Desulforamulus hydrothermalis Lam5 = DSM 18033: one gene and its partner. The protein of the gene in region 1 interacts with the protein of each later gene in a pairwise test. Links are inferred from orthologs where the notes say so. Each region holds a gene or a part of one and is shown on either strand. Other genes may lie near its edges.

The links.
Region 2: the proteins of ftsZ (region 1) and zapA interact in binary tests that used the Bacillus subtilis proteins (3 or more experiments, as listed by UniProt). The link is inferred for Desulforamulus hydrothermalis Lam5 = DSM 18033 from one-to-one orthologs.

Annotation. Positions count from the first base shown.
Region 1 is NZ_CAOS01000012.1:43,713-47,027, forward strand. The notes cover bases 125-3,114. They hold ftsZ (cell division protein FtsZ), read left to right. Parts: upstream 125-1,088; coding sequence 1,089-2,141; downstream 2,142-3,114. Other genes in these bases: DESHY_RS09560 (cell division protein FtsA), read left to right, coding at 125-1,050; DESHY_RS14285 (hypothetical protein), read left to right, coding at 2,327-2,473; spoIIGA (sigma-E processing peptidase SpoIIGA), read left to right, coding at 2,673-3,114. Outside these bases: more of DESHY_RS09560, read left to right, coding at 67-124; more of spoIIGA, read left to right, coding at 3,115-3,315. UniProt on the Bacillus subtilis protein: Essential cell division protein that forms a contractile ring structure (Z ring) at the future cell division site. The regulation of the ring assembly controls the timing and the location of cell division.
Region 2 is NZ_CAOS01000003.1:206,755-209,820, forward strand. What follows is about bases 317-3,057. They hold zapA (cell division protein ZapA), read right to left. Parts: upstream 1,953-3,057; coding sequence 1,680-1,952; downstream 317-1,679. Other genes in these bases: polX (DNA polymerase/3'-5' exonuclease PolX), read right to left, coding at 317-1,586; pheT (phenylalanine--tRNA ligase subunit beta), read right to left, coding at 2,117-3,057. Also shown: more of polX, read right to left, coding at 1-316; more of pheT, read right to left, coding at 3,058-3,066. UniProt on the Bacillus subtilis protein: Activator of cell division through the inhibition of FtsZ GTPase activity, therefore promoting FtsZ assembly into bundles of protofilaments necessary for the formation of the division Z ring.

The DNA of each region.
Region 1 (3,315 bases):
GTTACATAAAAGGGAATTTCTATTCTATGTTGAATTTTACATTTTAAGTAAACAGTTGCCTGGGAGGTGCCTGGCTTGGCCAGGAAACATATAATTGGTGGACTGGATATTGGTACCACCAAAGTGGTATCAGTAATCGCTGAAGCCGGCCTGCACGGTCACCCTGTGATCAAGGGGTGGGGAGAGTGTGCCGCCCTGGGGATCCGTAAGGGCGTGGTTATTGACAAAACCTCATTAGGCAAATCCATTGCTCATGCTGTGGGTATGGCACAAGCCATGGCCGGCCTGAGTATTAAGGAATTTTATTGTTCGCTGCCGTATGCCAGTCAACCGGCGGGAACTTGTGAAATCACGGATGTTCAATTGTATGAAGCTATAGCCATGGCAGGAGTGACAATTCGCCAAGCATTTTCCTCAGTTATTGCTTCCGCCGAAGCAATTTTAAATCATACGCATAAGCACATTGGCACGGTGTTAATAGATCTGGGGGGGGCACTGACCGGTTTGGCTGTTTATAACCAAGGAGAGCCGGTTTTAACCCGCATGCTGCCTGTCGGCAGTGAACATATCACCAGTGATTTGGCACTGTGTTTGCGAACCTCGCTCAGCGAAGGGGAACGCATTAAGCGGTCCCTTGGTTTGCTCAGACCGGATTCTTCCACGACGCTGACAATCAGCGGTGTCGGAGGGCGGGCAAACAGGACGGTGCCGGCTTGTACAGCCAGTGATATTATAAAATCAAGAAGCCAGGAAATTTTTGAACTGGTTTATCAGGCATTAAGCCAACATGTTAGGCTTGCCTCGTTAACGGGGGGGGTTATTTTAACTGGAGGTGGGTCTTTATTAAAGGGAATAGTGGATTTGGCCGCTTGCCAGATGAATTGCCCGGTGGCAGTGGGTCATCCTGTCAAATTGGCTATGTCTCAGGAGGAGTGGGGCAGCCCCGTATATGCTTCAGTCTTAGGCATGGTGCTCTACGGCGCCAAAGGAAGCACCCGCCGCACAGGAAACCAAACCGGATGGCGTGAAGTAATAAGCAGGTTTATATAAGTGAACGGCTTGACGGCAAAATACGGAGGAGGATAATCATGCTTGATTTTGAATTAGATCTGGATAATTTTGCGAACATTAAAGTAATCGGTGTTGGGGGCGGCGGGAATAATGCGGTCAACCGTATGATCAGCGCCGGGTTAAAAGGTGTTGAGTTTGTCGCGGTTAACACAGATGCTCAATCATTGTTCTTGTCCCAGAGCAACCACAAAATACAGATAGGTACTAAACTGACGAAAGGTTTAGGTGCCGGCGCCAACCCGGAAATCGGCTGTAAGGCGGCAGAAGAAAGTCGGGACGAAATAATGCAGGCTCTTAAGGGAGCTGATATGGTTTTTGTTACCGCCGGTATGGGCGGTGGCACCGGTACCGGAGCAGCTCCGGTGGTGGCGGAAATTGCCAAAGAACTGGGTGCCTTGACGGTTGGCGTTGTTACCAAACCCTTTACGTTTGAAGGCAGAAAAAGGTTAACCCAGGCGGAACAAGGGATTGAAAACTTAAAAAGCAAAGTGGATACCTTAATTACCATTCCCAATGACCGGCTGTTGCAAGTTATTGATAAACATACCTCCATTGTGGAAGCTTTTCGCATAGCCGATGATGTATTGCGTCAGGGTGTGCAGGGCATTTCCGACCTAATTGCCGTACCCGGCTTGATTAACCTGGATTTTGCCGATGTCAAGACCATTATGAAGGATACCGGCTCGGCACTCATGGGTATTGGCAGCTCCACGGGAGAAAACCGTGCTACTGAAGCGGCCCGCATGGCTATTTCCAGCCCCCTGCTGGAAACTTCCATTGAGGGGGCGCGAGGTGTGCTGTTAAACATTACCGGTGGTTCCTCCCTGGGCTTGTTTGAGGTTAACGAAGCGGCAGAAATTATTGCCCAGGCTGCTGATCCGGAAGCAAATATTATTTTTGGTGCCGTCATAGACGAAAGAATGAACGAAGAAGTAAGGGTGACGGTGATTGCCACCGGGTTTGACCATCATGTGCCCGCAAGAAAAGAAAAGAAAAAGCCCGACATGGAAATTAAACCCTTTGCCGGGCAGGACGACCTGGACATTCCTGCTTTCCTGCGCCGACGCTAAGACAGCAGTCTGCCCCCCTAAATAACAGGGGGGTTGTTTTTTGGGACAGAGGTTTAGCAAAACTGCCGGGAGGTTTTGTGATCTTTGCCGACGACTTTGGCAGGGGATTTATAGTGTTTTTTTGTAGCGGATAGCCTGAATGCACCGGGGCAAAATAATTAAGAGAAACAGCCGGAGGTGATGTAATGAAAAAACCACCAGCCAATCAAGAAAGTTTGACCCGTAAAGAAGCGCTGGACAGGGTAAGGAGCCAGCAGCGATTTATTGATCCCAACCGGGGGCCGGCTCGTAAAGATGCAAACCGCCATGATATTAACGATCCTTTAAATTAAGATGTTTGTATTTACTTAAAAAAATGTAAAACCGGCTCTGAAAATAATGGAATTAATTACCATATATTTACATTTTTTTCTAACCCTGGCGTTGTATAATACTGCCAGGGTTTTTTATTGCCGGTAGTGATGGAATATTTAATTTAAACAAGCCATATGATGGTACTAATCAGCCTGTGTAATAACGGGGTAGACATAAATGAGACAAGTGGTCTACTTAGATGAAATTATTCTTGTTAACCTGGTAATGAACTTCACTGTACTCTGGTTAACTTCCAGATTAAACGTCACCCCTGCCGGTTCTCCGGTCAGATTATTAAGTGCTGCGGCTATAGGTTGTCTTTATGCCCTGGCAATTTTTGTTCCCGGGTTTAACCTGGCAGGCAGTTTTTGGGCTAAATTGTTGACTGCCGCGTTGATGGTTCTAATAGCCTTTGGCTATACTTCTTGGCAAAAATTTATGCGTAATTTTCTTTGGTTTATACTGATTGGCTTTACTGTAGGCGGCATTGCGGCGGGATTGCATTATTTGGGGCAAAACATAACGGTGGTGCAATTTAAAGGCCCCCTGGCGGACATGAGTTACCATAAATGGCTGATCTTAACTTGTACGGTACTTTGCTGCCTTGGGGCCGGGAAGTGGGGGATTGACAGCCGGCTTAGGCAGCTGCATTTAAAGGCTGTTAAAATCCCCTTAACTGTTACCCTGTGGGGAAAATCGGTTTCCCTGGAGGCATTGGTGGATACCGGCAACCGGCTGATGGAACCCTTGAGCCGGCACCCGGTTGTCATAGTGGAATATGAAGTTTTGCAGCCGCTGCTGCCGGCAGAGATCTGCGGGC
Region 2 (3,066 bases), on another replicon or contig:
GCATCTGTGTTGATGCAGATTTTTACACCGGCATCCCTGGCTTTGCGGGCATATATTTCATTAATATCCAGCCGGTCGGGAGAAGCATTAATCTCCAGGGCGGTTTTTGTCTTTGCTGCTGTTTCAATAAGAGCTTCCATATCCACCTCATAGGGTTCCCTGCGGCCTAAAATGCGGCCGGTCATGTGGGCAATAATATCCACATGTTCATTTTCCATGGCCCGCATAATCCGGCGGGTGATCTCTTGCTTGCTCTGCTTAAAACCGGTGTGTACCGAAGCAATTACCACATCCATAGTTTCTAATATTTCATCCGGGTAATCTAACTCACCGTTGGGCAGGATGTCTGCCTCCACCCCTGTGAGCAGGGTAAAATCTTCCATTTGTTCATTCATTTCCCGGATAAGCCGGTGCTGTTCCTGCAGCCGTTCTATTTCCAAGCCCCTGGCAATCTTGAGGGAACGGGAATGGTCGGTAATGGCCGCATAGGCATAGCCCTTTCGGCGGCAAAGCTGTACCACATCCGCCAGTTGCAAAGCCGAGTCACTCCAGGTGGTGTGAATATGCAAATCCCCTTTAATATCACCCAGTTCAATAACAGCGGGCAGCCGGCCGGCCCGGGCCGCCTCTACTTCACCCCTGTCCTCCCGCAGTTCCGGCGGTATATATGTCATTTGCAGGGTTTCATAAATGTCTTGTTCATGTTGTATGGGCAGGTGTTGCCCGGCCTGGTTAAACAAACCCCGGTGGTTCAGGTGCAAGCCTTGTTGTTGGGCAATTTCCTGCAATTTGGCATAATGGGCTTTACAACCCGTATTACGGTGCAAAGTGGTTATGTAGGCCGCCGGGTCTGCCACCTGCAGGTCCACTGCCAGCCCCCACCAGGTATTAACAACCATGCGCTGACTCTCTTGCCGCACCACTTCTTTCACCCTGGGATAGGCGGCCATGGCATGCAGCACTGTTGCCGGATCGTCGGCCGCAACCACCAGATCCAGATCACCTACTGTATCTCGCCAGCGGCGGGTACTGCCGGCCTCAGACACCGCCTTAACGCCCGGTAACAGTTTAATGAATTCCTTTAATTCAGCCGCCAATTCCCGGGCTACCGACAGCCGGATACTGTTCTGGCGGTTACGCATCATTTCAATGCCATGCAGAATATCTGATTCCAGCTTGGCGCTAAATCCTTTTAAGGAACGCACCTTGCGTTCCTTGGCGGCTTGTTCCAGCTCAGTCAAGTCGGTAATTGCCAATTCTTTAAACAAGGCCCTGGCCCGCCCGGCCCCGATCCCGGGCAGCTGCCTAACAGCCAACACACCGGCCGGAATCTCCTTTAGAAGTTCCTGGTGTTTGGCCAGTTTTCCTGTTTCAATAATTTCTTTTATTTTAGCTGCTATGGCCTTGCCGATGCCCGGCACCTGGGAAAGCTTGCCGCTCCGGTATAATTCCTGCACCGGCTGCTCCAGACGAGCCAGTGCCTTGGCCGCCCGCCGGTAAGCCCGCACTTTAAAAAAATCCTCGCCTTTGATTTCCAGCAAATCAGCCAGCTCGCTGAAAATCCAGGCAATCTCAAAATTTTGCATGGACACCGCTCCGTTTTTGTAATAATTATATATTTTACAAATTAACGTTATCTTATAAAAAGACTGTTCATGAAAAATAAAACTCATGATTGCTCATGAGTTGCCGGAGTTATCATTGGCAGGATCCATCATTTGCAGCAGGTTATTGTACTGCTCCTGCAATTTAAGCAGTTCATCCACCAGGTTAACAGCGGTTAATACAGCCAGTTTATTAGCAGACAGCCTGGTATTGCGCTGGCTTATTTCATACATTTTTTTATCAACAATTTGTGCCACTTTAATCATGTATTCCGGGGATTCATTGCCCTTTAAGGTGTAGTACTCACCAAAGATCTCGACCTCCACCCTGTTAGTAACATCGGACATGAAACGTACCTCCCCCAACCTTTGCTGTTTGTTAATTCGCTGTCAACCTGCAAAATCCTGCATTTATTACAATTATCCAGGCAAATTAGTAAAATCCGGACAGGCGCCGGCCCAAGCGGACCGGCAAACCTGTTGAAACCGACAACGGAGTGAAGGCCTGTGTTTTACTGTCTTAACACCGCCCCTGTTTGGGCCGTCAGGGAATTGGTAATGCGCTGCATCTTGTCATTGATTTCTTCGTCGGTGAGGGTTCGGTCGGGGGCCTGGAATACCATGCTGATGGCTACACTTTTGTAACCCTCCGGTACCTGGGAGCCCTGGTAAACGTCAAAAATATCCGCATGTTTGAGCAGGTTGCCCCCGGCTTTTTTAATGACAGACAACAACTCGGCAGCCAACACTTCCTGTTTTACCAAAACCGCTAAATCCCGTTCCACCAAGGGAAATTTAGGTAAACCCCGGTACTGCTTAATTGGACGCTTAACCAGAATCAGCTGCCGCAAATCCAGCTTCAGTGCCACAGCCCGCTGGGACAGCTCGTAATTTTCAATAACGTCCGGGTGAAGCTCACCCACAACACCCAGCAGTTGACCGTTTATTTCAATACGGGCACACCTGCCGGGGTGGAAGCTGGGGTCCTGGTGACGGGCAAATACTGTTTCGGTAAAGCCCAGAGAAGCCAATAATTGTTCCGCCACTCCCTTCATAAAGAAGAAATCCATGGGCAAAGCCGGCTGGTTCCAGGTTCGAGGCCGCTGGCCAACGGCCACCGCAGCTAACACCGGTACTTCCTCCGGCAACGCCTGACCCTCTACCGGATAAAAGACCCGCGCAATTTCAAACAAAGCACCGTACTGCACCTGGCGGTGCAAATTGCGTTGCAACACTTCCAACAAACTGGGCACCAGCACGGTACGCATCACCGACTGTTCTTCGCTGAGAGGGTTCTGCAGCCTGACAGCGTTGCGGAAAGGGCTGTCCGCCGGTAAATTCATTAAATCAAAAATGCGGGGGTGAACAAAACTATAGGTAACGGTTTCATAAAAACCGCAGGCGGTCATGACATCCCTGATCTCCCACAGCAACTGCTGTTCCGGTGTCCGCCTGCCCTGGG